DNA from 4 places in the Dethiobacter alkaliphilus AHT 1 genome. Region 3 is predicted to be linked to each of the others. Evidence: riboswitches for the same ligand, from Rfam matches in the RefSeq annotation. Region 3 holds a riboswitch; each other region holds the start of a gene.
The links. A riboswitch is a leader RNA that binds a small molecule or an ion and turns the genes downstream of it on or off. The one in region 3 is predicted to bind cobalamin.
Positions count from the first base shown of each region.

Region 1 (7,669 bases), on a different contig from region 3:
TGCACCTTTTGTCCGTTTATGCCCGTCTGCCGCTTTGATGTGTCTATGGAGGGAAATCGTTACCGACACCTTAGCGCCCTGTCGCACAGACAGGTGCTGGAGCTTGTGAGCGGCAGTTATGAGGGAGGTGAAGCCTGTGGGCAATCTTTGGACGGATGAACAACTGGAAGCCATTGAAACCACCGGGTGTAACCTGCTGGTTTCCGCTGCCGCCGGCGCCGGTAAAACTGCGGTGCTGGTGGAGAGGATAATACGGCTGCTGTGCCATGAGGAAAACCCGCTGGATATTGACCGGCTTTTGGTGGTGACTTTTACCGAAGCCGCTGCAGCAGAAATGCGTGAACGTATTAGCGCCGCCATGGAAGAAAAAATTGCCCACTCGGGCCGCGGGGATTTGGCCCGGCAACTATCCCTGGTCAATGGCGCTTCCATTTCCACGCTCCATTCCTTCTGTCTGGATATAATTCGCCGCTATTTTTACCTGCTGGACATGGACCCCGGCTTCCGGGTGGCCGATGAAAGGGAGGCGCAAATGCTGCAGCAGCAGGTCTTGGACCAGCTGCTGGAAGACGCTTTTCAATCTGGTGATGCTGCTTTTCATGAACTGGCGCACCGCTATGGCGGAAAAACCGCAGATGAAGGGCTGGGCCGTTTGATACTGCGGCTGTATCGCTACACATGGAGTAACCCCTGGCCGCGGCAGTGGTTGGCGGAGGCTGCGACAGCTTTTAATGTGCCGGAGGGCGTGGAGACCGAAGAAGGCCTGGAAAAATGGCTGCCGCCGCTAAAGGAGCATCTTGGCCTTAGCCTGGCTCATGCCAAGTCCTCGCTTCAGCGGGCAGGCAAGCTGTGCAACCGCCCCGGTGGTCCGCTGGCCTATGAGAATCGCCTCCTTGAAGATTTGGAGCAGGTAGAAAACCTGGAAAGTCTGGTGGCCGGTTCCTGGGATGCGCTGCGTGAGGCGTGGCAAGGCTTGGATTTCAAGCGGCTGCCGGCGGTAAAAGACTGCGATGAAGAATTAAAGGAACAGGTGCAGGCGCTGCGCAAAAAGGCCAAAGAAGCGCTGAGTAAAATAGGCAAGACTTTTTTTGAGCGCTCTGCGGCGGACTACCTGAGGGAAATCGGGGAGCTTGCTCCGCTCATTGAAGTGTTGACCTCTCTGGTGGCCCGCTTTGCCGGGGAATATGGACAGGCAAAGAAAATGTACGGATTATTGGATTTTAATGATTTGGAACATCACTGCCTGCAAATCTTAATGGCGGAAGATGCTCCCCCCGGTGAGATTATCCCTTCAGAGGCGGCGCGGGAGGTGCGTGCCCGCTATGAGCATGTGTTGGTAGACGAATATCAGGACATAAACCCGGTACAGGACGCCATCCTTACTCTGGTATCCCGTCAGGGAGAAACTACCCCCAACCTGTTTATGGTGGGAGATGTAAAGCAGAGCATTTACCGGTTTCGGCTGGGGGACCCGGGTCTTTTTCTGGAGCGGTACAGGCGCTACCCTGCAGAAAAAGGAAAAAAGGAGCGTAAGCTGCTGCTTAGCAAAAACTTCCGCTGTCGGCACGGTGTTGTCACAGCGGTAAACTATCTGTTTCGCCAGTTAATGACCACACAGGCGGCAGAATTGGAATATGACCGGGAGGCGGAATTGGTATGCGGGGCACATTATCCAGAGCCCTCCCAGGAGTGCAAAATTTCCGGCCTGGTGGATGTGCATCTGTTGGAAAGAGAACAAGACGGGGACCATGACCGGCAGGGTGACGATGAAGGAGAAGATCTGGATGCGTTGGAGCGGGAAGCTACGGTAATAGCCGGGCAGATTCTGGTGCTTCTTAATGGCCCGGACGGAGCAAGGTATGTTTTTGACAAGGAGGAAAAAGCATATCGCCCGGTCACTTACCGGGACATTGTAATTTTGCTGCGTGCTACATCCAACAGCGCCAACCGCCTGGTGGAGATTTTGGCCCGTCATGGAATTCCTGCCTATGCCGACTTATCCAGCGGGTATTTTGCCGCCACTGAAGTGGAAACCATGCTATCGCTTTTGCAGGTGGTGGACAACCCGCGGCAGGATATACCACTGGCTGCTGTACTGCGCTCTCCTTTAGTGGGGCTCACCGTGGAAGATTTGGCTGCGGTGCGGCAGGCCGGGGAGAGAAACGATGATTTCTTTGACGCGGTGCTGGCCGCATCCCAGCAGCAATTTCCGGGCCTGTCGGAAAAACTCACCGATTTTCTGACCACCCTGGAGCGGTGGCGCACTTTGGCACGGCGGGAAACGCTGGCCACATTTATTACTGCTGTTTATCGGGAAAGCGGCTACAGTGACTATGTGGCGGGATTGCCGGACGGAGCTCAAAGGCAGGCCAATCTCCGCGCCCTTTTTTCCAGGGCCAGGCAGTTTGACCGTTTTGCCCGGCAGGGTTTGTTCCGTTTTCTCTCCTTTATCGAGCAGCTGCGCCGCTCCGGTGAAGACCTGGGTACTGCCCGGGCGCTGGGGGAAAAGGAAAACGTGGTCCGCATTATGAGTATTCATAAATCAAAAGGCCTGGAATTTCCGGTGGTGATTCTCGGTGATTTGGGCAAAACCTTCAACTTCCAGGATCAGCGCTCCGAAATGCTGGTACATCGCCGGCTGGGGTTGGGCCCGTTAATTGTGGAGCCGGAAAAGAAGCTCCGTTACCCCTCATTGCCATATCTGGCCCTAAAAATAATGGGTGAAGCAGAAACCAGGGCTGAAGAAATGCGTGTTCTCTATGTGGCACTGACCCGGGCGCGGGAACAGCTGATTTTGGTTGGCTCAGCCCGGGGACTGGACAAGCATCTGGAGTCCTGGCGCCAACTATTGGCACACTGCGGTGAACAATTACCTGCGTCCGAACTTACCCGGGCGCGGACTTATTTGGACTGGCTGGGAAGGGCGCTGATCCGCCACGGCGATGTGGAGGGCAGGACAGAAACTTATACCTGGCAGGCCGGTGAAGAATCACGGTTCCGCCTGACTGTCTGGGACAGGGAAAGTTTAAGCGAAATTGCAGTTAAACGGGAAGGGGAAGAAGAATATACTAAACGGGATGCTATTTTATCCCTGCGGCGCGTAAAGGTGGACACGGCAGATGATTTGCGGGAGGAAATCCGCACCCGTCTGGCTTATAAGTATCCCTATGCCCGTTTGGATTTGCCGGCCAAACTTTCCGTCAGTGAACTAAAGCGAAGATTTAGTGAACTGGAGGAGGAGGAAGGTGAGAAAAAGGCATTTACTCCCACCAGTTGGTCCCGCCCTGCCTTTATACAGCAAAAAGCCGGACTTAGTCCGGCAGAACGGGGCATCCTGTATCATCAGGTGCTGCAGCATCTGGACCTGTCCCTGTCTCTGGATGAAAGGGGGATTGAGGGCCAAATCCATTACCTGCAAAAGGCCGGAGTGTTGGCGGAGGAAGCAACTGATTATCTGGATCCGGGCCTGATTGCAGCGTTCTTCACCAGCGAAGCAGGGCGGGTGGTGCAGAAGTACCGCAGTGAGGTATACCGGGAATGGCCCTTCACCCTGTCATTGCCGGCAGCGGAGATTGCCACAGGCAACGGGGACGAATCGCTGATTATACAGGGAATAATTGATTTGTTGGTCCGTACACCCCAGGGTTTTGTGGTGATTGATTATAAAACGGACCGCCTTCCCGGCGGAGGCCTTAATGAACTGGCAAAGCGCTACGAGGAGCAGCTGCGCTACTATGCCAGGGCTGTGGAAACAATTCTGTCCGTCCCTGTTTGCGGGGCCTATCTGTATGCTTTTGCGGCCGGGGAGTCTGTGCGTGTTTTTTAGCTACTAGATTTCTTACGGATATATTAAGTTCTTTTTGGTCTTTTACAGGTGAGAGGATTTAAGCGTAATTAGGCGAATTTAAAAGGTTAACCAAAATTTATACAGATGAGGTGAGGAACATGTTCAATAAAATCGTTGTGGCTACCGATGGCTCAGAGCGTTCCCTGCGCACCGCAAAAGTGGCCGGCAACCTGGCCTGCAAGCATCCCGGTTGTGCAGTTTATGTGCTGCACGTATTCCATGAACTGCCTACTTTTGTAACCTCCATGCTGGAAAACGCCAACATTCATTATGGCAGCCAAATGAAGGAAAACGCCAAAGAAGTGTTTAACAAGACCATTGAAGCCATGGAAATTAATATCGATGAAGTGGAAGTACACACTATTTTGGAATATGGAAAGCCGGCGAAAAAAATCATTAAGTTGGCCAAAGAAGTGGAGGCAGACCTGATTGTCATTGGTAACTCCAATATTTCCGAAGCCGAAGAGTTCCTCACCGGTTCCGGCATCAGCCATAAAGTCCTTCATAAAGCTCCCTGCCATGTTTTAATAGTGCAAAGTGATGACAAGAAATAATTATCTTTGAATGCAACGAACCGGTCTGCTGGCAGACCGGTTCGGCTTATTTTTTTAGTTTGTATTATTATTTTTGCTGCGGTCTCCGGACAACCTGTCTCGCCCCGAGATTTTGCGTTAAGCCCGCCGGCTTTGGGCGGTGGTCCGACCGGAAGCAAGGTTCATTGCTGCAATTGTAGTGCATCTATTGCAACATTGGTTAGATTTATTTGTCATGCCACCACCTCCAGTCCCGATTCTTTATTCTTGTCTTGCTTCAATTAAAGTATAGCATACCATTATTTGTAAATCAACAGCTTCAGCAGAGATTATTTCAATAAGGCTTACTTTGATTATAGTCCTACTCTATGAAGAGCATTATTAATGAATTGACAAATAGACAGAATCGTCTTATAATGGGTGAAAATCCAATAGTAGCCATGGGGTGCCGCATTTGCGGAGAATAGGGAATCGGGTGAGAATCCCGAACGGACCCGCCACTGTAACCGGGGAGAAACCGCCAAATCCACTGTCCCAACAGGATGGGAAGGAGGCGGGGACAGAGAGCCGGAAGTCAGGAGACCTGCCACATGCGCTTAATGAACAGGATGATGGTAAAGTCCTCGAGCATGTTTTTTTGCTTGAGGACTTTTTTATTTGTAAAGAAAAAGGAGGACATAGCATGGAAAAACTACAACAAACTTTGGAGAGGATTGCACCCTTTGATTCAGAGGTGCAAAAGCAGTGTCAGGAGCACATCGACAACCTGACAAAGCCGCCAGGAAGCTTGGGCGTTTTGGAACACATTGCCGCAAAAATTGCCGGCATCACCGGCGAAGTTAAGCCTGTGCTGCCCAAAAAAACCTGTGTTCTCATGGCCGGTGACCACGGTGTGGTTGCCGAAGGTGTATCGGCGTTCCCTCAGGAAGTTACTCCCCAGATGGTCTTAAATTTTCTCTCCGGCGGTGCGGCCATGAATGTACTGGCCCGTCATGCCGGCGCCGAGCTAGTAGTGGTGGATGTGGGGGTAGCCGCTGACTTGCCCGATCATCCCGTGCTGCGGAAAATGAAGGTAGCCTACGGTACCGCCAATATGGCCAAGGGTCCCGCCATGACCCGCCAGCAGGCTATTGCTGCCATTGAGGCTGGTATTACAGTGGCTGAAGGCGCTATTACCGGCGGTACAGGCCTGTTTGGTACGGGAGAAATGGGAATTGGCAATACCACCGCAAGTACCGCCATCACAGCCTTTTATTGCGGCGGTAATGTTAAGGCCGCATGTGGCCGCGGTACAGGGGTTGACGACGAGCGGCTTCGCCATAAAATCAGGGTTATTGAAACAGCGCTGGAAGTTAACCGTCCGGAACCCGATGATGCCATTGATGTGCTGGCCAAACTGGGTGGATTGGAAATAGCCGGAATGGCCGGGGTTATGCTGGCTGCTGCTGCCAACCGCGTACCGGTGCTGGTGGATGGATTTATCTCCAGTGCAGCGGCGCTGATTGCGGCAAAACTTAATCCTGATGTCACTGATTATATGCTGGCCTCTCATTTGTCGGAGGAGCCGGGGCATGCCGCTGCGCTGCAGCTATTAGGCCTGAAACCTTTTTTGCAGATGAATATGCGCCTGGGAGAAGGCACAGGCACAGCTCTTGCCATACCTATGGTGGAGGCAGCCATAAAAATTGTCCACGAAATGGCCAGCTTTGCCGATGCCGGTGTTTCCAAAGGAGAGGAATAAACAACTAACTGTTAAAGCATGATAGACTTGTCGCTATCATGCTTTTTTCTTGCACCGGAAATAGATTATCATGCTTTGCAGTTAGCAAAGCTGCAGCGGAAACCGGCACTGAAAAGCACGCGCTTAGGAAATCGAATAGGCGTACTTTTCTTGCAGAAATCTTAAGAGCCGCAGAATGGGCAGGATATAAACAGGAAATCGCGAAAGAATTAAGCAGGAAAGGCGGTAGCAGATTTTGGAATCAATAGAAATCTTTATTATTATATTAAACGTGGTGACCTTGGTACTGATGGGCTTTGATAAGCATGCTTCCCGGAATAAATTATGGCGGATTCCAGAAAAACTATTACTGTTACTTGCCATAGCCGGGGGTAGTGCCGGGGTCTGGTTTGGCATGAAGTTGTTTCGCCACAAAACCAGGCACCCTCGGTTTATGTACGGCATACCGTTTATTATAGCGCTGCAGGTGGCTTTGTTGCTGTTTTTTTCGCTTCGTTAGAATAGGAGGCTCTTTATGATTCCTTTAAGGGATTCACCGGAGACAAGACGGTTCCCATACGTAAATATTGTTTTGATTGTGATAAATATCGGTGTGTTTTTCTGGCAGTTGTCCATGCCGGAAAGTGAGCTGGTACCTTTTGTTTTTGCCCACGGTCTGATTCCGGAGCGTTTGATGGAGACCATAAATCAGGGCGATTTGGCCGCAGCGGCGGGGCCGCTGTTTTCCTATCAGTTTATGCACGGAGGTTGGCTCCACATTATCAGTAATATGCTCTATCTGTGGGTGTTTGGCGATAATATCGAGGACCGGGTCGGTCATGTCAAGTATCTGGTCTTTTACCTGTTAATGGGTATTCTGGCCGGACTGGCTCAGGTGGCCCTGGATCCGGCAAGCCAGGTACCAATTATCGGTGCCAGTGGTTCGGTGGCCGGGGTATTGGGTGCCTATCTGGTAAGCTGTCCCAAGGCACGGGTTTTGGCGCTTGTCCCTATCTTTATCATCCTTACTCCGGTAGAGCTGCCGGCGGTGCTGTTTTTGGGATTCTGGTTTTTCCTGCAGCTGTTGCAGGGTATTGCCAGCATCGGCGTGGATGTATCCATCGCCTGGTGGGCGCATATCGGGGGCTTTGTGGCAGGTATGGTTTTAATTAATCTGTTTGGCAAAAAGATTAAGTGTGAATAGAGAGGAGAGTGGGGCATGGAAAAAAAGGAAGTCAACAAATCGGTAATTGAGCTGGCACAGGGGGACATCACCCAGGAAGAAACAGCTGCCATTGTAAATGCGGCTAATAAAGAATTAAGTCCCGGAGCCGGTGTATCAGGGGCAATCCATAAAGCTGCCGGAGAACAGCTTTGGGAGGATACTAAAAAGCTGGGTGGCTGTGAAACCGGGGAGGCAAAAATCACCTGGGGGTATAATCTGCGTGCCCGCTATGTGATTCACACCGTGGGGCCTGTTTATTCCGGCAGCCCGGAGGATGCCAAACTGCTGCGATCCTGCTATATGGAGTCTCTCAAACTGGCCTCCGGTCATGATGCGCAGTCCGT
Region 1 is NZ_ACJM01000002.1:195,327-202,995, reverse strand. Features, by position in the region: gene addB (helicase-exonuclease AddAB subunit AddB) at 1-159, shown strand, start outside; gene addA (helicase-exonuclease AddAB subunit AddA) at 137-3,826, shown strand; gene DEALDRAFT_RS15795 (universal stress protein) at 3,946-4,401, shown strand; cobalamin riboswitch at 4,808-4,985, shown strand; gene cobT (nicotinate-nucleotide--dimethylbenzimidazole phosphoribosyltransferase) at 5,063-6,121, shown strand; gene DEALDRAFT_RS03105 (DUF1294 domain-containing protein) at 6,357-6,620, shown strand; gene DEALDRAFT_RS03100 (rhomboid family intramembrane serine protease) at 6,636-7,304, shown strand; gene DEALDRAFT_RS03095 (O-acetyl-ADP-ribose deacetylase) at 7,320-7,669, shown strand, end outside.
Region 1: linked by a shared signal. The riboswitch ahead of cobT (nicotinate-nucleotide--dimethylbenzimidazole phosphoribosyltransferase) and the one ahead of thiC (phosphomethylpyrimidine synthase ThiC) in region 3 are both predicted to bind cobalamin.

Region 2 (7,669 bases), on a different contig from region 3:
CCCATTCGGCAAACCCCTGAGATAAATTGATTTCCTTCCCACTAAAGAAAAAGGCCTGCGAATTTGTAAAAGAATCCGCAGGCCTTTTGTTGTATTATTGTAATTCCAACTCCATAAATTCAAACAGTTCAACCAAAGGCACCGCGTTGTCTTTAACTTTATCCGGAACCGTAATACTATCAAAGGTATTAAAATCCTTAAAAGCCATTAATGCTGTTTGTGTAGTTTTTATTGTCTCACCCTCTATGTTAATCACAATACTGAAAGACATTTCTGCTTTTGTTGTGTAATACGATTCCATATCAATCCAGATTTTGTACCTGATATCAGCAAAGGTAGCCATATCAAATAATTCCTCAAACGCAGCTTCTATATCAAACTCAGCTAAACTATCGGCCAGTTCATCTTTTATATATTCGTCTATTATTCTCTGCATTACCTCACCTTCTGCATCCTCTAGCGTAATAAGGTAATACTTGTTGTCCACAGTTTTTAAAGAAGCTGCAGCTGCCCCGTCATCTCCCAGCATAGTCAAGAGCTGCATGGGATCAGTATCATCCATACTAAACTCCATTAGGTCTTCCAATTCTAACCCATAATCACCTAAATCCTGACTCATCCAAATGCCTGACATGGAGTCATAAATATACATTTGATTCTCCACCATATACATCTGCATTTCAAGATCCCCAAACTCAGCAGCCTCGGGGAAATTGACAAGGAAAGGCATGTGCATAGATAATGTCATTTCCATTGCCACAGGATCCATTACTGCACGCCCTGTCCCCCTGGTCTGAATCTCAAGTTTATCAGGCATATCAGGTTCCTGAACCGATTCCGGCATCTCCATTACCTGAAACATCTCGATATCAAACTCATAAGAGTTAACCTCACTCATTGCCTCTATAGATTTTGCATATATTTCTGCAGCCTTCAGAGCCTCTTCTGTGCCAGAGCACCCTGCTATTAACCCCATTAATAATACCAATACGATAGGCAGCCCTAAGCGACTTTTTCCCAACATAAATACCCCTCCCTATTTCTTTGACGAAATATCATATTTACTGTCATCATTGTAATTCTTTTCCATCGATAAAGAAATAGGCTTAAAGTCCTGTTTTTAGTACCCTGGGGGTCAGGTTTAATATTATTAATCATTTGCACTGTAAGCTTCATCTACTTCTTGTTGTTTTTGGGATTTTACATACCTGCTGGCCGCAGTTCAACTATGATCGTGCTCTTCTTATATGCCCTTGGCAGTACAACTGGCACACCACAGGTCCGAGGGTCAACTTACGTAAATTTATTATAAAGTTCTGGCGTTTTCTATGGCCATTTTAATCTGAGGGAGCAGTTCTCTGCTCAGCTTGGTGTCATATGCAAAAACTAACCCATCTGCGTGGGCAGCCACCGCCTGCACAGCAGCAAGCAAATCTTTTTCTTTAGGGCCCTTCATGTAGATCTCTACATAAAGCGGTTTAGTTAATCTTCTACGAAACGCATTGGCCAGAACTTCCATCCAATATGGAGATTTGTAGGTCATGTCATAAAGGGGAACAAGAAAAAAGTCGGCATATTGCTCCAGGCTCTTAAGGTCCAGGCCAAACCGCTCAGGGTGTACAGGATCTGGATAAAGTGATAGTGATAAAGGCATTGTATCCGGCAGTATGGATTTTACTTCTCCGATAAAATCAGTTACAGTTTTACAGCGCCATATCTCCCAGGTAAGGCCGGACTCCTGCCAGAGTTTCTGGCAGCGGGAACAGCTACAGTAGCTGGGGCCCGGAAGCCCGATGCAGTCAAGGTGAATACCTGCTACTTCCTGCTTCGATAGGTTTAAAATGTATTCTTTTAACTCCTGTCTGTAACTTTCAGCACTAGGGCAGATGCATTGCCACAGTCTCTGTTCGCCTTCTCCTGAACCTACAGCACAAAGCTCCGTTTCTTTTTTTCCCAGTTCATTGTTGCCGAAGCAGCTTACAATATTATGTACTCCAGGAGCAGGCTCCTTGCTTATACCGCTTACAGGCTTGACCTGATAGAAAGTCCTGTCAAAATCATCAATTTTCTTCGCATGATTATTCAGTACACCTAAATCCATGTCCTAAACCTCCCTTTTTAGATTGAAAATACAAGCTCCACCGAGATATTTACTTCTTGTCTCATACCTCTAACCTGGGTAGAGGCACCGCAAAAAAAATAAAGTCCAGCCTTCGGTAAAATGAAAGCTGGATAATTCCAACAGAAAATAAAAATGCCACAGCAAGCGGCGTGGCAATGCCCACTCACCTTCACCTTTCACCCGAAGGAGGTAAATACTCACCTAGGCAGGTCTCCTGGCTTACATGTCATCATCTGCCCCAACCTTCCCAACCTGAAACCAGTCAGTGGTATAATAGGGGCAAACTCTCTGCTTACAGTGGCGGGACCGCGCCGGATTCTCACCGACTTCCCTTTTAAGTCAATACACCTATGTGCACAGTATGCAGTTGTTTTATACTGTAAATAAGCTAACATTTTTTTGCCAGGTTGTCAATCTGCTTCCAGAATCATGCGATTTTTGCTTCATTGTAAAATGAGATGCACCAGTGGTAACATTGCAAAATAAAAATGCGCCACAGCCCAATACCGTGTATGATTGATGTACGACCAACAATCAAAATACGGAGGTTTGGACTATGGCACACTCACAGCATACCACAATCCCACGGGAATTCAAACACTTGACATTGGATCAAAGAGGCATGATCGCTGCTTACCACGAATCAGGGCTCTCTACTAGGCAGATTGGAGCGAAGATAGGCTGTGACCACACAACAGTGTCCAGGGAGCTAAAGCGTGGCACAGTGCTACAGAGAAACAGTAATCTTACAGAGCGTTATGAGTACTTTCCTGATGCAGGGCAAAGGGTGTATCGTGAAAACCGCTCACACTGTGGTGCCAGATTCAAATTAGCTGATGTCAGTGCTTTTATGGATCACGCCCAAAGGATGATGCGCGATAAAGAGTGGTCACCTGACGCCATTGTGGGCGAATACAAGATAAACCCGAAGACCGCTGGCTTACCCTGTATCTGCACAAAGACCCTCTACAGCTACATAGATAAGGGCTTCATGGATACCAGAAACATTGACCTATTGCTAAAGGTCGGCCGCAAGGTTCGGAAGAAACGCAGCCGAATAAATAAGCGCAATCTTGGCGAATCGATAGAGAACAGGCCCCCAGAAGTCGCCACCAGAGAAACCTTTAGCCACTGGGAGATCGACACTGTGATCGGCAAGCAGTCAGAGGGCCAATCGCTTCTGACACTCCTTGAGCGAAAGAGCCGGGTCTTTCTTATACGACGACTCGAAGAGCACACTGTAGAATGTGTAAACGAGGCTCTAGTGGCTCTACAGAGAGATTACGGGGATGATTTCGCCCAGGTATTCCAGACGATTACAGCAGATAACGGCAGTGAGTTCTCTGGTCTGTCAGACCAGCTCAGTAGCCTCGGTAGTAAAGCGTACTTTTGCCATCCGTACAGCTCCTGGGAAAAGGGTGCCAATGAAAAGCACAACAGCTTAATACGAAGGTTCCTTCCCAAAGGAACGTCATTTGCGGATCTCACACCCGAGTCCGTCGCCCGTATACAGAATTGGTGTAACAATCTTCCTCGGAAGATTCTTGGGTATCTTACACCATTACAAGCTTTCCACGCCGAAAGACTTGCTGCTGCTTGACTTCTCACCGGCACGGTGGGGTGGTGCATTCGCTATTGCAATTGAGGTCATGCGATTTTTTATATTCTTCGAAAATTGTACATTGTTTTTTTATGGGATTTATGATAGTATTTCATAAACTTAATAAAAGCTATAGACAGGTGCTCGTTACGAGAGTAAAAGGGAACCGGGTGCAAATCCCGGACGGTCGCGCCACTGTAACCGGCGAGATTTTCCATAGAACCACTGAAGCTTCAGCTTTGGGAAGGTATGGCAAATCGTTTGAGTCGGAAGTCAGGAAACCTGCCTGTTTATGCAAAAGAACATCTTTCGCGCCAAAGGATGGGTTGCTTTCTTTAATGTCTGCTTGTAATTACCCTCCAAATAAAGGAGGGTAATTTTTTTTCGGCGCAAAATAAATTAACCGGAGGTTGTAGTTATGCAGAAAGTGTCAAGAGTGTTTTTTATTTTAGCGCTGGGATTATTGTTGGTTTTTGCAGCCGGTTGCGGTAATGCAAATGATGCTAATGAGCCTAATGGACCCAACGGTGCCAACGGCTCTAATGGTATTGATGATGCCAATGGTTCTGAAAGTCAATCATTTGCGGAATTGACTGACCAAATGGGGCGGAATGTTGTCATTGAAGAAAAGCCGGAAAGGATAGTATCACTGTCTCCCAGTAACACGGAAATGGCTTTTTCTATAGGCTTAGGCAGCAGAATAGTCGGTGTAACTGATTTTTGCGACTATCCGGCAGAAGCATTAGACGTAGATAAGATTGGCGGCTTTTCTGATCCCAATATGGAAATAGTTTACAGCTTAACACCTGATTTGGTTTTAGCAGGTAATGCTCATGAAGAACAGGTAAATAAACTGGAAGAGTTGGGTATTCCCGTACTTGTTCTTGCACCCGAATCGATCGAAGAAGTATTTGCGGCCATGAATTTAATCGCGGAAGCTACAGGAGCAAGCGAGGCTGACAAGGTTATCACTGAAATCACAGACAGATTAGCACTCTTAGACGAAAAAATTAGCACATTATCATCAGAAGACCGAGTACAGGTTTATTACGAAGTTTATTCAGATCCCTTGATGACAGCCGGAGGGACAACTTTAATCAGCGAAGTTATTTCCATTGCCGGTGGGGACAACATTTTCACAGATGTAGCTGAAATGTATCCACAGATTAGTGAAGAGACAATTATCGAAAGAGATCCAAGTGTTATTGTCATCCCCAACTACCATGGATTTGAAGGCTTTGATATGGAAGTCATTCTAGACAGACCTCTGTGGAACGAGATCAATGCTGTAAAAAACGAGAGAGTATTTAATATTAATGCCGATGCTATTTCCCGTCCCGGCCCTCGTTTAATAGAAGCAGCAGAGACTTTAGCACCTATCTTTCATCCGGAACTATTTGATTAAAATTGGGTCGAAACCTGGAGGGTTGTAAGAGATGATACTACACCGAGAGCAGTATGAGCAGAAAAAAATAAGAGTCAAAAGCAGTACCCTATTAATTTTATTAACCCTGTTATTAATTGTGATGTCCTTCATAGCAATAGTGGCAGGAGCTGCTTCGATCCCTCTTAGTTCAGCAGTTAGCATACTGCTCTCACCCTCCCAAATCTATTATGCCGTCGTTAAAGGAGACGTTGCAGATATTCAACACGGAATTCTTCTGCTAATGCGACTGCCCCGGGTTATTCAGGCAGCTATTGTCGGTGCTTCTCTTGCTGTGGCAGGAGCAGTACTGCAGGGGCTTTTTCGCAATCCTATGGCAGACCCCTATGTTCTGGGGGTTTCTTCCGGTGCTGCACTGGGAGCAGTAATAGCAATGTTAACAGGCGGCAGTTTGTTATTAGCCGGTTTCACAGCCGTTCCTCTATTTGCGTTTATTGGCGGTATTTCAACCATTGCACTGGTTTATTACATGTCCCGTGTAGGTAAAGCAGTCCCGGTGATGACTCTACTTTTGGCTGGAATAGCTGTAAGTGCCTTTCTTTCTGCCTTTGTTTCTTTGCTTACCTATTTTGCAGGGGAGAGATTGCACCAGGTAATTTTTTGGATGATGGGCGGCTTTGGTGGCGCCACCTGGTCCAGGGTATTTACCATGCTTCCTTATATTTTGGTAGGTTTCACCTGTATCTACTACTATGCCAGAGAATTAAATGTGTTCTTGTTAGGTGAAGAAACTGCTCGCCATTTGGGAGTAGATACTGAGAAAGTAAAAAAAATACTGCTTGCCTCCTCTTCTTTGCTTGTGGCAGCAGCAGTATCCACCAGTGGTATCATTGGCTTTGTCGGATTAGTTGTTCCACACTTCATTCGCATAATTGTGGGACCTGATCATCGCATCTTACTTCCTGCATCAGCTCTGCTTGGGGCTAATTTACTCATTGCTACAGACACTTTGGCGCGGACCATAATTGCTCCCGCAGAACTCCCGGTAGGGATTATTACGGCTATGGTCGGTGCTCCAATGTTCATTTATCTTCTTAAAAAAAGGAAAAAGCTTCGCTATTTCAATAGCAGTAGCTAGGAGGTATAAATGAGTTTACAACTAAAGATACATGAACTAACCATGGAGTATGATGCTCACCCTATTCTGGATGGAGTTAATTTTAGTATTCAGGGCGGAGAAATGATTGCCCTTTTAGGTCCCAACGGAGCAGGAAAATCTACACTGATGCGCTGTATCAGCAAAGCTCTGGAACCAAGCAGCGGAACAGTGTTATTTAACGACCGTGAAATACGCAGTTTATCATCTGGAGAAATAGCACGCCAACTTGCCGTAGTTCCACAGGATACAGGAGTAGATTTTGATTTTACTGTGGAAGAAGTAGTGCAAATGGGCAGATTTCCTTACCAGAAAGGTTGGCGCAATGCTGAAAATAGTGATGATTCTCTTGTTCACTCTGCCATGGAAACTACAGGAATTTTAAAGTTGCGGCATCGCTCCGCTGCAACCTTAAGCGGTGGAGAGAGACAAAGGATGGTTTTCGCCCGGGCTCTGTGCCAGGAGCCTGAGCTGCTTCTTTTAGATGAACCGACAGCAAACCTGGACATAGGCTACCAATGGGAATTATTACATATAGCGTTAAAACTCAATAGAGAAAAAGGAGTCACCATCATTGCTGCCATTCATGATCTAAATTTGGCTACTTTGTTCTTTAGTCAGTTTATTTTATTATCCGCTGGCAAAGTGTTATCCATTGGCAGCAGTGAAGAAGTACTTACCGAAACGAATATTTCAAAATCATATGGTGTTCCGGCCACTATTTTTCGTCACCCTCTGCATGGCCGTCTGCAAGTTAGCATTGGTAAAGAAAACATATCCCCCCGGCAGCAAAGTGAAAGATACCCCCAAAAGAGGATACATGTGGTTGGCGGCGGTAGTGAAGCATTGCCAATATTAGAAGCTCTTTTGGCAGCTGGATATTCTGTATCAGTTGGTCCTGTCAGCAGAGAAGATAGCGGCTATCACTTTGCCCGCTTTTATGATCTTCCAGTCATGGAAAACCCACCATTTTCACCGATTAATGAAGAAATGTATCAAAAGCATCTACAGCTTATGCATGAAGCAGAATGTGTAATTTTGCCACCAATCTCTTTTGGTGAAGGCAATCTGCGCAACCTTGAAGCGATGACTGAAGTAGTTGGACAGGGAGTTATGGGGATTGTTTTGGAATCACAAAATAGTGCACGAGATTTTACCGGTGGTAAAGCAGCAACTTATTTGCAACAATTACAAGAAGGCGGTGCCCTTTTCTTTAATAAAGAAGAGCATGCAATTAAGCACCTAAAAATGCTTAAATAGAGAACACGTTTTTTTGCAAGCTGGACACCCGGTGCAAGATAAGTGTTTGTTAAATGCAAAGAAACCTGGGACTGAAAGGATGATTCTTTTGAAAGAGAAAGTGTTTGTATCCTGGAGTGGTGGAAAAGATTCCTATCTGGCACTGCT
Region 2 is NZ_ACJM01000021.1:15,761-23,429, forward strand. Features, by position in the region: gene DEALDRAFT_RS14210 (hypothetical protein) at 1-30, shown strand, start outside; gene DEALDRAFT_RS14215 (DUF6612 family protein) at 95-1,024, opposite strand; gene DEALDRAFT_RS14220 (hypothetical protein) at 1,307-2,101, opposite strand; cobalamin riboswitch at 2,310-2,489, opposite strand; gene DEALDRAFT_RS14225 (IS30 family transposase) at 2,679-3,722, shown strand; cobalamin riboswitch at 3,844-4,026, shown strand; gene DEALDRAFT_RS14230 (ABC transporter substrate-binding protein) at 4,141-5,127, shown strand; gene DEALDRAFT_RS14235 (FecCD family ABC transporter permease) at 5,159-6,244, shown strand; gene DEALDRAFT_RS14240 (ABC transporter ATP-binding protein) at 6,254-7,522, shown strand; gene DEALDRAFT_RS14245 (Dph6-related ATP pyrophosphatase) at 7,611-7,669, shown strand, end outside.
Region 2: linked by a shared signal. The riboswitch ahead of DEALDRAFT_RS14220 (hypothetical protein) and the one ahead of thiC (phosphomethylpyrimidine synthase ThiC) in region 3 are both predicted to bind cobalamin.

Region 3 (7,669 bases):
CCCAAGATAAATTAATCCCCCCGTCAGACAAAAAAGGTTCATTCCCAGAATGTAACCCCAATTACTAAGGGGTGTTGCCGGAAATGAACCTCTTTTGCTATAGAGAAACCCTGCCCTAATAATTAAGCTTATGCAAGTACTCTTCACTTTTTGCTGCCACAATAATCCCGGTATCAGTGGCAAGTGGTATCAGCGGTGTGGTGCTAAGCTTTAAGGCTTTAAGCTCCTCCCGGACCCACCTACTGTCAAACACTTTTCCGTTATAGGTATGGATAAACATATTTAAATCAAAAAGAGCTGCTTTAGACGGAGAATGCTGCAGGAAAAAGTCATGGATCAGCACAAACCCGTCATGGTCTAAACACCGAACTGCTTCAGCCAGGATAGCAGAAACCTCTTTTTCCGCATAGACGTGGATAACATTTGACAGAATAACAAGCTTGAACTTTTCATCCACAGGCCAGGGCTCCAGTATATTAGCGTTGACACAGTTTATCCTGTTTGCCAGTCCGGCCTTCCGCAGCATTTCCAATGCATAATCCAGGACCCAGGAGATATCAAGGAGGGTAGCTTTAATATCTGGAAATTGTCTGAGAAAGCCTGCTGCAACAGCGCCGGAACCGGTCCCGACATCAAGGATTTGACCGGAAAAATGAGTGTCTGCAAAAATCGGGAGAATCTCCAAAACTTTAGTTTTGGCCACACAATCCATGGCTTTTATGTATCGGCCAATCCTTTTTACAACCTGTTCTTCTACCGCATCATCAGTTGGATAATCTATCCTCCCTCCAGCCTTCAAACAGTCTTGTAATCCCTGCCACCCCACCGCCAATGCTTTGCGCCACAGGATAGAATCACCCTGATAGTGCTCCTTATCTGCCACCAGATATGTGGCGGAGATAGGTGTATTGCAGTATTCATGGCCATTTTCGGTGACCAGGCCCAACACAGAGAGAGCCTGCAGAAAACGGGCAAGGCCTCCTGTATCAAGCTGAAGCCTGCGGCTTAACTCATCAATACTCATCCCTTTTTCCTCCAGAAGAGAAAAAATATCCATCTCCACGGCGGCAAAGAGTGCTTCTGAATACCAGTAGCCGGTAGCCAGGTCTTCCAGATACTGCGCTCCGTTTTTTTCAGTGTCGCACTGCGTAAAATGCCTCATTACAGTCAACTCCACTTATCCGATGCCAAAATATTTAGCCGCCACATCACTGGCACATTCTTCTCCACAGGCTGCACAATGACCACCTGCGCCTTTTTGGGAGAAGGCCGCCCTGGATTTTTCCGGATCAATAGAGAGCTCAATTTGGCGGTCAGTATCTAAAGCAACTCTGGCCCGGGCCATTTGCAGATCCCTTTCCCAGGCCTGTTTATTGCCCTTCGCTAAATCAGCGACGTGAGCTGCAATTTGTGCCGCAATGGCTCCATCTCTTACATCCTGCTCGGTAGGCAAACCCAGATGTTCCGCCGGAGTTACATAGCAGAGAAAATCTGCACCGGTTGCACCGGCCAGAGCGCCGCCGATGGCTGCAGTGATGTGGTCGTAGCCCGGCGCCACATCAGTGGCCAGATTGCCGAGAATAAAGTACGGTGCACCGTGGCAGACCCGCTTCTGCAATAACATGGTGGCCTCGATATGGTTCATGGGAACATGGCCGGGCCCTTCCACCATCACCTGTATTCCCGCCTCCTGTGCCCGGGCAACCAATTCTCCCGCCACAATCAGCCCCTCAAGCTGGGCACCGTCCAGGGAGTCGGCTGTGGAGCCGGGCCGAATGGCATCACCCATACTTAAAGTCACATCATATTTTTTCAGAATCTCCAGCAGACGGTCAAACTGTTCATAGAGCGGATTCTCCAGTTCATTATGCAGCATCCAGCCTGTAAGGAAAGCACCGCCGCGGCTCACCACATCGGTTACACGGCCTGAAGTCTGTAACCTCTTGATAACATCGAAATTAAGGGCGGTATGAATAGCCATGAAATCAACACCGTCGGCGGCATGTTTTTCTATGGACGCAAACATGTCATCTGCTGTCATATCAACGATACTGCCGCGGCTCTCTATGGCCTCCACCGCCGCCTGATAAACCGGCACACTACCCACCGCAATATTTGCTTTACTCAGGATCAGACGCCGCATGCCGTCTATATCCCCTCCGGTGCTTAAATCCATCAGGGCATCACAGCCTACCTCCTCTACATTGGCAAGCTTTCTTTCTTCCATTTCCCAATCTATGCGGTCACTGGATGTGCCAATTAACGCATTAACCTTGATCCTTAGCCCCTGCCCGATTCCCGTATAATTAAAGTCTTTTCGCAAAATATTTCTGGGTATCACAATGGTGCCTTCCGCCAAACCTTTTTGAATCACAGTAACATCTACATTTTCCCGGGAAGCCACCCATTCCATTTCCGGCGTAATCTTACCTGCACGTGCCGCCAGTACCAAAGTCATATCTATCATCCTCTCTTTAGCAAACTTGTTTAGATACACCCAAATAACCGGACACCACATCCATGGCACAATATTTACCGCACATAGCACAACCCTTAGTGGTTTCCTCACTTCTGGTTCTTCTCATATACTCCGCTTTTTTAGGGTCAATGGCCAACTCAATCTGCTTTTGCCAGTCCAACTGTTTTCTGGCTTTGGACAGTTCCAAATCCCACTCTGCTGCACCGGGGAGGCCTTTGGCCAAATCGGCAGAGTGCGCAGCAATCCGGGATGCCACAACACCTTCCCGTACCTGCTCCAGGTCAGGCAAACCCAGATGCTCCGAAGCGGTGACGTAACACAAAAATTCCGCGCCGGCCCAGGCACTGATAGCCCCGCCTATGGCCGCACTGATATGATCATATCCTGCCGCCACATCTGTCACCACCGGCCCAAACACAAAGTAAGGAGCGCCTTTACACAAACTCTTTTGCAGCATAACGGTGGTCTTTAACTGGTTTAGCGGCACATGCCCCGGCCCTTTTACCATGATCTGTACGCCGGCCTCGCGGGCCCTGCGTACCAGCTCTCCCAGAACCACCATCTCCTGAACCTGAGCAGCATCAAGGGAATCTGCCAAACATCCCGGACGCATCCCATCAGCCAGGCTAACGGTCACATCATATTTCCTGGCAATTTCCAAAACCCGGTCATACTGCTCATACAGCGGGTTTTCCTGTTCATTGTGAATCATCCAGCCAATCAAATGGGAAGCACCGTAACTCACCAAAGGATCAATACGGCCTTCCTGCTTGGCCCGCTTGACAATATCCATTGTGGTACCACTATGTAAAGCCAGAAAATCCACACCGTCGGCTGCCTGCCGCTCGATTACCTCAAACAAGTCATCAACTTTCATTTTAAGAGATGAACCATACCTGGCCCCGGCCTCCGCCACAGCCTGGTAAAGTGGCAATGTGCCCACAGGTGTTGGCGTGACAGCTAAAGTTTCTTTACGCATGGCATCAATATCACCGCTCACACTAAGGTCCATAATGGAATGAGTACCCGCTTCCACCGCTGCCTGAATCTTGGCAACCTCTCCCTGAATACTTCCCTCTTTACCGTACACACCGATGCTGGCACTTACCTTTGTGGTCAGTCCCGTTCCTATCCCCACCGGATCAATGTTTTTACGCTTAACATTGCGTGGAATAACAATTGTCCCGGCAGCCACCCCTTCAGCTACAAAATCCAATGCCACATTTTCTTTTTTTGCCACCTGCTCCATCTCCGGAGTAATTTCCCCGCTTCTTGCCTTGCTTAGCTGTGTCACCACAATTCCTCCTTTTGATAAAAAATAAAAGCCCACGCATCTAAGGCGTGGACTTTTCCATCATCCATTCGCTGTCACCTATCCTCGAGGTGACACAAAACTATCACAGGCAGGTCTCCTGACTTAAGGTCACTGCTAAATACCGCCTTCCCCCAGATGAAGTGGCTTTGGTATCAGCTACCTATTTACAGTGGCGGGTCCGTCCGGGATTCTCACCCGGTTCCCTATTCTCCCTTGCGGGCACCTGTAATATTTATTGAATTTTCTACGCATATTCTACCTAAATTTACCTGGCTTGTCAATCAACTATTTTTTACCTCTACAGCAGAACATTATAGACAAACAGATTCATCCCCAGAATATAGCCTGAGTGGCAAAGAATTGCTCCCAGAATTGAACCGCTTTTAACTCTGGCCCAGATAAACAGATAAGAAACAATAAACATAAAAGCAAACCATATGAAAAGCGGCACAAACCCGGTGAGAAAACTCTGCGCAGTAAAGAAAATATTATGATGAGGAAGATGTATGGCAGCAAAAAGAAAACTGGACCAAAAACCCGCCATTTTATAACTGGACAGCTTTTCACCTAATACCTCATGAATAATACCCCGAAAATAGAATTCCTCTCCGATAGGGCTAAAGAGCATAGACAAAAAAGTAACCACCGCAAACACCACCGGCTCAAACACAGCATCCTGCCCTGCCATATACTCATATGCAACGGTCATCCCCCAATTTTCAGGTCCGGTCCCATATAGCACAAAACCCAGGAAATATATAGCCCCAGCCACAACTGCACCAATAACAAAAGATATCAACACCCACAGCCAGCTTTCAGGCTTTTTAATCCCTATCTTCTTTCTGCCACCGGCGGAAAGGAAAACAAATGGCATAATCCACATTATCAGAAAACCAATTGTTACGAAATTAATGCCGTAAAAAGCAAGTCCCAGATAACGTATTAGCCCCAGCACAATAAAAGTAACCACCACAAACCCAAATCCGGAAATAAAAACCCTCTGCCAAAGAGGCCTTAATAACTCTTCCCTCACTTCAATCATTTCCCTTCAACATATTGTTTTCACAAGATCCCTCTCTCTTGTTACAGCTTATCATCATTAGGCTCACGTGCCATTTCCCACATTGGCACATCGAGTTTTTTGAAATTAATTTTCTGCAGCACCCTTAAGCCATGTTTTTCATAAAAGGCTATGTTTTCTTCCTTTTCCGTTTCCAGATACAGATGAAGCTCCTTCTTATCGCAGTCCCCTTTTATTTCCTCCATAAGCTTACTGCCAAGGCCCCTACCCTGTGTGTTGCCCCTGACACCGATAATCATCAGATACTGGTAGGACTTATTTTTCATCAGCTTTTTGCGATCAGGCCCCAGCTGGTTGCTTACGATGGCAAGATTCCTTAAAGTTTCCTTCCCCATTTTTGCCCCGTATGGTAGAGCCCCACTGAGTAACAGGCGCCACATTGACAAATTTGCATACTTTCCCGGAAACCACACTGCTACCCCTTCAATCTCCTGAGAGGTTGCACATGCCTTACCGTACTTCATTCCATACAGCAAGGGAATTGTAAAAAAGTTTGTTAACGACCTCTCTCTGTTTGGGTCATCCCTAAAAACCTCTGCCCAAAGCGGGTCATCTTTGAAAGCATCTTTTAGGCATTCCACTGCTCTGGGGATATCATCTTTTGTTAACCGATAAAGTGTGGACATAACTTCCCTCCTCCACATATTTGCAGAATCATCTTTAGTATATTCTTGTGTTTAATTGTAGATTAACTGACTAAAACAAAACTAAACATATTCTAAACATCAAGCACTCTGCTATCTGCCAAAAAAATACAACCCCTGCTAACAAAGGGATTGTATCATTTAGGCCGTTTTTAACTTCCTGATTGGATTCAGGCCGTTAGCGCTCTTTTTCTCTCCCTCCGCTGGAGCCAAAGGGTTATTTCTTGTTTTCGATGCTCACATTCTTAATCAATATAGAAATTGTGCCGTCGGGGTTATTGATAAAATCAATCATGTCTTTATCGCTGTAACAATGAGAGGGAAAGTTGATTTCGATTCCGGTATTAGTCTTTATCTTATTACGCCCTAACCTTTTTAACGTACTGCTTTCCTCTGAAATGTGGACCACATCTTCTTTTAGCCCTGCCTTCTGTACCTCTTCAAGATATTCTTTTTGTAAACCAGGCTCTTTAAAAACTGCATTAGCTACCTGCGAGATCTGTACAGCATTAGACTCTTCGGCACTCTCACTTACTGCAGTTTGAAACTCCACCACTTTATCAAAATCATCATCACTATACTTTTTACAAACTTTGCGAACGCTTTTAGTTAAGATGGCGACCTTTTCCTTGGTGGACAAGTCATTTGCACATTTTAAGAATCGCGTGGAAAGATAAAACTCTTTTTCACCATCAATTTCATAGCTTTTTTCAAGGATCTTAATATCTAAATTGTGCAGGTTTACAAAAATGCACTCATCCACCTTTTGTGTTTCACTGGGCAAAGTGGTCTTTTGCTTAATCAGTTTGTTATGAGTACTGTCCCCTGAATTCTCGATATAGTGGATATATGTTTCTTTATAGTTAAACTTCAATATTGCCAGATGCTCTTCCTGATTAATCTTTACCAGCGTAAAAATCAGATCACTGGGAGGCAGACTGAACTTTTTTACCAGGTTAAACAGAACCTTGGCAAGCTCTGCACTTACGGAAACAAAACTGTCATCACTGATACTTTCCACCAACAGTTTAGTTTCATAATCATCATCTGAGAATCTGCCCGCTCTAATACTATCAGAGGCAAATGACTTCCTGAGATGATTCTCTAAAAAGTCCCACACCTCTCCTTCCTTATCCAGTTCCACATTTGATAAAAAAGGAAAATCGAAATTCGGATCAATAATATGTAGTATAGCTTTATTTATTGCAATAGAAGTCTCATTCATTGTATCGCTCCTCTTGGTGTTAAATACTAGTACCGGCAAGGCATAAAAATATTGTGCACATTTTTTTGCGGAATAATGGGTCCGGCATCAATCAGGTTTGTTAGCATGGATTATCTCTCTCACCTTTTTCTTATACTCGGTCGATAGCGAAGCAGAACCACTACCGCATTTACCAAACAAATCCTCCCCTAATAAGTACGGTTGCTCCCGCAGTTCTTGATTTTCCAAAAATACTTGCAAAGCTTTCCTGATAATATCTGATTTCGTCATCTGCTCTTTTACAGCAAACTCCTCCAACTTTTTCTCCAACTCCTGAGGCAAGCGGATACTTATCACTGAAACCACCTCCGTAATACAAGTTGTATTACGCATATTCTAATATGTCAAGTCACGTACAGCCTCTATCTGCTAAACTCCCTGCCACACCTCTTACAGATTCGTTCCGGGTCATTATCTGAAACACAACATCCGCCCAAATAAACCTCTCCAAGCTTTTCTGCCTCAAACGCTTCGGCATCAGGCATCCCGTATACAATCTCTACAGTCTCAGCCGAACCACATGCCGGACATTTGATATTTGCCATAGCTATTCCCCCTCTATCTGGATGGGCCCGCAGGCCTATTTATTTCACGAAACCTATCTATCATCAACTCCGGGCTCAAACATCTTTGTTCCCCGGCTTTTTCAGCTCGTCTCTTAACCATTCTAAGGCACCTTCTGACTTTTTCCACAAAAAGCCATAGCTATCCCAATAAATATAGGCCTGCTCCTTACTGCCCAGTGAATAATACCTGTCATCCCAATCCCTTGGCCGGACATGTCTCTTCTTTGCTATTTCTTCAGCAACCAGTGGCAAATACTCCCTGGCTTCCTTCAGTGCTTTGGCTGCCTGATCTTTCTGGCCCAACCGGAAAAGTGCCAATA
Region 3 is NZ_ACJM01000027.1:2,706-10,374, reverse strand. Features, by position in the region: gene DEALDRAFT_RS15265 (class I SAM-dependent methyltransferase) at 116-1,162, opposite strand; gene bzaB (B12 lower ligand biosynthesis ThiC-like protein BzaB) at 1,178-2,458, opposite strand; gene thiC (phosphomethylpyrimidine synthase ThiC) at 2,475-3,773, opposite strand; cobalamin riboswitch at 3,865-4,036, opposite strand; gene DEALDRAFT_RS15250 (CPBP family intramembrane glutamic endopeptidase) at 4,093-4,836, opposite strand; gene DEALDRAFT_RS15245 (GNAT family N-acetyltransferase) at 4,878-5,501, opposite strand; gene DEALDRAFT_RS15240 (nucleoid-associated protein) at 5,737-6,744, opposite strand; gene DEALDRAFT_RS15235 (ribbon-helix-helix protein, CopG family) at 6,832-7,080, opposite strand; gene DEALDRAFT_RS15230 (hypothetical protein) at 7,146-7,328, opposite strand; gene DEALDRAFT_RS15225 (tetratricopeptide repeat protein) at 7,404-7,669, opposite strand, start outside.

Region 4 (7,669 bases), on a different contig from region 3:
GCCACCTCTTGCGCAGAAGAAGTGGCAGTTGACTTTTTGCAGCAGGGCGCCCATGTGGTAATTTGTGTTTTGGACGCCACAAACCTGGAACGCAACCTAAATCTGGCCCTGCAGCTGCAGGAGTTTGGTCTACCCATTGTCTTTGCCCTTAATTTGTTGGACGTTGCCGAGCGCAAAGGAATTACCATTGATGTGGCCGCCCTGGAAAAAGAACTGGATGCTCCGGTAATCCCCACGGTGGCTATCCGCAATGTAGGCCTAAGAGAGCTCCTGGAGCAGGCCTATGGCCTGGCTGAAGCCTGCTGTGCCGGAGAGAAGAAAGTGGCCATGACTCAGGGAGAACGGTGGCAGGAAGTAGGGCGTATAGCAGAAAACGTCCAGCGCGTTGAGCACCGCCACCCCACGTTCTGGGAAAAGCTTGGCGATCAGATGATCATGCCTTTTCCCGGCCTGCCCATAGCTGTACTGGTTATGGCAGCCGCCCTGGGCGTGGTGGTCGGTGGTGGGAAGGCGCTGCGCAGCCTATTATTGCTGCCCTTGATAAATGACCTGTATATGCCCTTTATTTACCGGGTTATTTCCGGATTCGTGCCTGAGGGCATGTTGCGTAACGTTTTGGTTGGCGAGTACGGAGTATTAATTAAAGGGATAGAATGGCCTTTTGCTCTTATCCTTCCTTATGTATTCCTGTTTTATATTGTCCTTTCATTTCTGGAAGACAGCGGCTATCTGCCGCGTCTGGCTGTTTTGGTAGACGGCGTGTTAGCGCGCATAGGTATTCAGGGGGGTAATATCATTCCAATTTTTATGGGCTACGGCTGTGCCGTTCCCGCCATCCTGGGTACCCGGGCAGCCACCACCTTTAAAGAACGCTTAATTGTAACTTCACTTGTTTCCCTTGCTATCCCGTGCGTATCACAAACCGCAGCTTTTATCGCCCTTTTAGGCGCCCAATCTGCCCTGGTTCTGGTGCTGGTTTATTTGATCTCCATGGGTTCCATCATCTTTGGCGGCATGATATTAAACCGAATGATTCCCGGTAAAACTGATCCGATTCTCCTGGAGGTTCCCAACCTTCTAAAGCCGGACCGCAAAGCTCTGATTAATAAAATTACCATCCGTACCCGGCACTTTCTGATGGAAGCGGAAATCCCCATGCTGCTTGGAATTGGCGTTGCCGCTCTGGTGGCGGAGACCGGTTTCCTGGCTTATGTCAGCGTCTATGCTGAACCGCTGGTTGCCGGTTGGCTCGGCCTGCCCGGTGAGATTACGCTTTCACTGATCCTTGGCATTGTCCGCCGTGAACTGGCGGTTCTGCCCATGCTGGAAATGGACTTAACCACCTTGCAGCTACTTGTTGGCTCTGTTGTGGCCTTATTCTATCTCCCATGTATCTCGGTACTTGGCGTCTTGGTAAAAGAATTTGGCCTGAAACTGGCTGTTTCCATTAGCCTTGCTACCATTGTGGCGGCACTGTTTTTTGGCGGTCTAATAAATCAGGTGGTTAGTTTGTTTGTTTAATACCAATACAGGGGGAGTATTGTTATGCATCCCAGAGTAAAGGTTACCCGGACAATTGAAAAAGCAGGTGCCATGTTTCCCTGCCTTATCGGACTGTACGGCTTATACTATAACCGTTTGGTTGAGCAGGAAGTGGCGGCTGCCCAAATTTCCGCCGGTGACCGTGTTCTCTGTATAGGTGGTGGGCCGCTGCCCTATACGGCGCTGCGTATCCACACTCTTACCGGAGCACATGTAACCGTGATGGATAACGACCGAAGTGCGGTGGAGATGGCTTCCCGTTTGGTGGAAAAAATGGGCCTGGCAAATAAGTTGTCGGTCCGGTTCTCCGATGGCCAAGGCGTAAATGCAGCAGATTTTTCTGTCGTACATATAGCCTTACAGGTTTCTCCCAGAGAGCAGGTTCTGGAAAACATCCGGACAACGGCTCCCAAAGGAGTCCGGGTATTGATGCGCAGTCCCGCTGAAGCGGGAGCGGGGCAGCTTGCCAGGCGTTGGTTGGTTAACCGCGTTAAGCAGCGGCGGGTAGCAGTGGACACAACTTTTGTGCTCAGGTCAAAACCGGAGGTGGTACTGTGAAACGCATGTTGCTTCCTTTAGCTGGTATCTTGGCCGTTATCTGCCTGCTTTGGTTTGCTGATATCGACCAAATCGGTATGCACCTCAGTATGGTAAAAAGCAGTACTGTTATCTACGCCTGCCTTCTGCAACTGCTTACCATTTTCCTGATTAATCTCCAGTGGAAAAAAGCAGGAGAGGCTATCGGGCAAAATATTCCCTTACAAAAAATCCTTTACGTCAATATGGCCGGAGCTTTTGTGGAAAGCGTCACCCCTGCTGTAAAAACCGGTGGAGAGGTAACCAAAGCATATTTATTCCGCTCACAAATGGGACTAACCTCCGGGCAGGCGGTGGCAATGGTAAGCTTACAAAAAGCGGCCAGTATCTTTACTTTTGTCCTAATTAATATCATAGGTATGGTTTGGTATTTAAATCTTTACGGTGTACACGGCCATCAGGGAACAGTTCTGTTGATTAGCCTGGCTTTTCTGCTCTTGGTTCTGGCACTTGTCCTGGGCTTGGTTTTTGCCCCGCAGCGATTAATCGCCGTGTTATGTTGTTTGCCTTTAGTTAAAAAAGCAAGGCACAAGCTGACTGCATTTGCCGAGTCATTGCATCATTGTTTGCAGCAGGCTCTTGTACAACGCAGGAAGATGTTGGGCTTCATTTTTCTCTCCGTCCTTGTGTGGGCTTTTTTTGCCTGTAAGGCCTACCTCATTTCTCATGCCTTGCATCTGCAGGCGAGTTTTCTCCAAATTGCAGTTATTACTTACTTTGCCTATATGGTAGCCATGGTGCCGCTTCTACCGGGAGGGCTTGGCTCTTTTGAGGGCAGTATGTTGTTTCTGTTGGCTCCAATTGGTGTCCCGTTGGCTCAGGGACTGACCATGGCACTTGTTTTGCGGTTTGTGACATTTTGGTTTGTGTTTATCCTCAGCGCCGCCTACCTGGGGATCTATACCCTGTCGCAGCGTCTGGTGCCGCATTATCGTTAAGCCCCAAAGCGGACCATCATCTACACCATAGGCCGGCATTATGGTCATCAAGGGAGAGTTTAATGAATAAGAAAAAGATCCCCAATATCGTAACATTAGCAAACTTGGCTCTGGGAACACTGGCTTTAATTCATACCATACAATATCGTTGTAATTTAGCAGCTATTTTAATTCTGATTTGTGCCATCTTAGACGGTATGGACGGCAAACTGGCCCGCAGGCTAAATGCAGTCTCTGCTTTTGGCAAGGAGCTGGATTCCCTGGCCGATCTGGTTTCTTTTGGGGTGGCGCCCGCTTTGTTGGTCTATGTTGTGTCTTTAAGCCAACTAAGTCTCTTTGACATCCTCGTAACGCTGGCTTTTGTTTTATGCGGTGCAATTCGCCTGGCCCGGTTTAACGTCTCTCAACCCAGAAAATATTTTACCGGCGTACCGATTACCATTGCAGGATCCATACTTGCCGGCACAATTCTGATCCATCATTTTTTTGCCTTGCCTTTACTTGTCTTCCCCCTTATAATGATTAGTATGTCATATCTGATGGTCAGTAAGTTTAAAGTCCCTTGTTGGAAATAGGCAGTGAAATAACTATAAAAAATTCTATTTAGAGGCAGGAATATATGCTATAAAGTCGAAATGTAAATGTGTTACTATATATAAAAAGGTAACACATTTTTTATGTTTCTCGAGTGTTACGAATTTGTTTTTAGTAATATGACTGTGGGAGGGGTGCTTTGCAGACAGAGTAGAGCAGGGGTCAGTAATAATATATAAAACAAGGAGTGTAAAAAGATATGAAAAAAGCAGTACTTATTACAGTTGTTTGTCTGATGGTTTTAATGTTAGGATCCATGGCTTCTGCCCATGAACTGTGGATTGAAGTAGAACATATGCCGGTTGCCGATGAACTGCGTGTGGACGTTTCCTGGGGACATATCAGGGATTTTTATGATCCTGCCAATGTGGAAACTTTTTCTTTGTTTGTAAGATACCCTAACGGTCAAACTGAGGAACTGGAACTGGAAGCCGCAGGGGTACAGGGCAGGGCGTTTGTAGTTCCCCAGGAAGAAGGGGAGTACGTGTTTTGGGCAGTGCGTGCACCGGGCACTTATACCCCCGGTGATGGTATTACCCGTTTAAGCGTCCAACTGGCTAAAACCGTATTTGTTGTGGGAGATGGCCCCGCCACTTCCACCGAACCTACTGATTTGTTTTTTGAAATCATTCCCGATGCAGACATTAACTCAATTACAACCGGCACTTTCAGTGGCCAGGCATTGCTGGAAGGCGAGCCGGTGGCAGACGCCACAGTTTCCGCATATGGCCCAGACGAAGCTATCGTAGAAAGTGAAACTGCAGCTGACGGTACATTCAGCGTTGACCTTTCCACACCCGGTACATGGCTTGTAAAAGTCAGTTTTGAAACCGATGAGGGCAGTACAGTGGAAGGTACTGATTACGAAAAAACCGGTAGAACAACCACACTTGTGGTTGAAATCCCCGGTGAAGAAGCAGTGGCCGCCACAGCTCCCGCTGCTCAAGAGGCACCTGCAGCAAACGACGGCTCCACCACCAACATGATTCTGGCCTTTATTGTCGGTGTTTTGTTGGGCGGAGCAGTATCACTGTTCTTTGCCAGCAAAAAATCAAACGCATAATTTAAGCAAAGCTAGCCGCAAGGCCAGCTTTTTCTTTTTCGTGGACAGAGGGACAGGTTCAACTGTCCACGTTTCCTTGGTAGTTCTGATACAAACACCCTACTTCTAAATTTATGTTGACTAAAGTGTGGACACACAAACCTGTCCCCTCGTCCATGTCACAAAAGCAAAATTTGTGTTAAAACCCTGCTTCAGCAGGATATTTCCTGTCAAAGGGAGAATTAAGATTGTGCAACAGCGCTGTAAGTGGAAGTTAATTAAAAATGGATAATGAAAATGAGTGGCCTGATCTTTTTCAGGTAAAAAGGGAAACCGGTGAGAATCCGGTGCGGTGCCGCCACTGTAAAGGGAAGTCTTTTCCATAATGCCACTGGCTCTAAGCCGGGAAGGCGGAAAAAGACGATGAACCTAAGCCAGGAGACCTGCTTATTTTCTTTAGCCGCAAAACCTACGAGCATAGGGAGGTGACTGCTTCGGGGCGTGTATTTTGCTCTATAAGTTAGCCTTAACCTGTTGGTTAGGGCTTTTATTATTGCAAAGGGTGAGTTGTTCAATATTAAATCAAGCAAGGAGTGTTTTTCATGAGCAGGTGGTTAAGATGTGGCTTGTTGGCAATATTGATGGTATTTCTTTTGAGCGGAAGTCTAGTTGCGCATGAAATTATTTTAAATGTTTCCCAGGACGGGGCTGTCGGTGAAGAAGCAACAATCGAGTTTACATTAGGTCATTTTCCCGATGATTATGATTATGAACATGATTTTTTTCAGCGGTTTGCTGACGGGCAGCTTTTTGTTATTGATCCAGACGGAGATGAAACAGAACTGCAGTTTAAACGGGAAACAGACCGATACACGGCCACATTTACGCCGCTGCAGGAAGGGCTACATTGGGTTGTGGCAAATATACCGCGTGGGGTGTTGGACCGTACGCCCGACGACGGACTTCAGCTTCGCTTCTATGATGCCAAAACGCCACTTTTTGTAGGAGAGCAATACCAAGGAGAACTTTCCCAAACCATGTTACCGGTGGAAATGGTCGGTGCACGGCTTCCGCTACTTCAGGTTAACGAGGAATTTGCCGCGCAATTGCATTACGACGGCGAACCCATAGCCGGACAAACCGTTTTATTGGTCAGCCCCACAGAGGTGGCAATGGAAGTGACAACGGATGAAGACGGCAGCTGGTCGTTTACCCCAATTGAAAGCGGTCGCTGGATGATTAAAACAACACTTATGGACACCACCCGCCAGGGAGAGTACCAGGGGGAAGAATATGACCGCACCCGTTACAATTCCGCGCTTTACCTGGATGTACTGGAGGCCGGTGCCATGCCTGTGAATACCGCTTCAGACACCATAAATGTCTATATTATTATTGCGCTGATTGTTGTTTTGGGTGGCGGTGCCTGGCTGCTTTTTTCAGCCCGGCGCAAAGCATAAATAAAGGTGTGACTTAATAAGAACTCAATAATCTGTGCTGATAAAACAAGGCTGACCCACATGGAGTCAGCCTGTTTTCATACTACTACCCTGAAAACCTAAAGCTCATCAAAAATGCAATATAAAGCTGGTAGGAAATAATAACGCTTCGCAGTTAGCGAAGCTGCTAAGGTAACCAGTATTGAAAAGCACGCGCTGAGGGAACTGAATAAGCGTGCCTTTCTTATAAGGTATTTTAAGCAGTTATTAAAGCTATGTATGTGCTAAATTATGTTCAAACCATTTTTTTCTGCATCCAGTAGAGTCCGTAGTTTAACCCGGGCCCGGTGGAGGCGGGATTTGACATTCTTAGGGCAAGAAGTCTCCCGCCTCTAAGCCACCTTGCTCACTTTAGTGAGAGCGAAGGCGGGATATGAATTGCTTGCTTTTACCTCTCAATAAATACTTGCCATCCGAACATTCGTTTGGTATAATTTAGGCGCAAACAAATGTTCGCAAGATACTAAGAAGTTGATGAGCACCTGTGAAAATAATTCAAAATTATATTGTAAGTCGAGGAGAAAAGCGATGATAAAAGCTTTCAAGTATCGCCTCTATCCTAATAAAGAGCAAGATATATTACTGCAAAAAACATTTGGTTGTGTACGTTTTATCTACAACCAGATGCTTGCAAACCGTATGGCCGTCTATGAGCAGTACAGAGATAATAAAGAAGCTCTAAAACAACAGAAATATGCCCTGCCTGCAGATTATAAAAAGAGATATCCCTGGCTGAAAGAAGTAGACAGTCTGGCACTGGCTAACGCTCAACTCAATCTAAATGCAGCCTATAGAAACTTTTATCGAGACCCCTCAATAGGATTTCCAAACTTCAAAAGCAAACACAAAAGCAAAAAATCATACACAACAAACAATCAAAAGGGAACAATTCGATTGATTGACAGTAAAACGATACGACTGCCAAAACTAAAAAATGTCCATATCAAACTCCACCGGCAGTTACCAAAAAATGCAGTAATAAAATCGGCAACTATTAGTCAAAAGGCAACAGGAAAGTATGAAATCTCTATCTTAGTTGAGTGGGAAGCGGCAATTAAGCCAGTTGCCCCTACAATAGAATCAACGATAGGTTTGGACTATTCTTCTGGGTCACTGTTTGTCGATAGCCAAGCAAGCAGTCCGGAATATCCAAAATTCTATCGTCTGGCAGAAGCCAGATTAAAAAAAGAACAGAGTAAATTATCAAGAAGAAAAAAGGGCAGCAAAAACAGAGAAAAGCAAAGACAAATTGTAGCCAAACTTCATGAAAAAGTAGTAAACCAGCGCAAAGACTTCCTGCATAACGTATCCAGAAAAATTGCAAACAATTATGACGCAGTTGTAATTGAAGATCTGAACTTACAATACATGGCTCAGGGATTAAACCTGGCAAAATCAACAAACGATAACGGGTTTGGCATGCTGAAACGATTTCTGCAATATAAGCTGGCAGAGCA
Region 4 is NZ_ACJM01000001.1:71,237-78,905, forward strand. Features, by position in the region: gene DEALDRAFT_RS00380 (ferrous iron transporter B) at 1-1,521, shown strand, start outside; gene DEALDRAFT_RS00385 (SAM-dependent methyltransferase) at 1,546-2,100, shown strand; gene DEALDRAFT_RS00390 (lysylphosphatidylglycerol synthase transmembrane domain-containing protein) at 2,106-3,077, shown strand; gene pssA (CDP-diacylglycerol--serine O-phosphatidyltransferase) at 3,140-3,652, shown strand; gene DEALDRAFT_RS00400 (DUF4198 domain-containing protein) at 3,871-4,734, shown strand; cobalamin riboswitch at 4,996-5,178, shown strand; gene DEALDRAFT_RS00410 (DUF4198 domain-containing protein) at 5,316-6,173, shown strand; gene DEALDRAFT_RS00415 (RNA-guided endonuclease TnpB family protein) at 6,741-7,669, shown strand, end outside.
Region 4: linked by a shared signal. The riboswitch ahead of DEALDRAFT_RS00410 (DUF4198 domain-containing protein) and the one ahead of thiC (phosphomethylpyrimidine synthase ThiC) in region 3 are both predicted to bind cobalamin.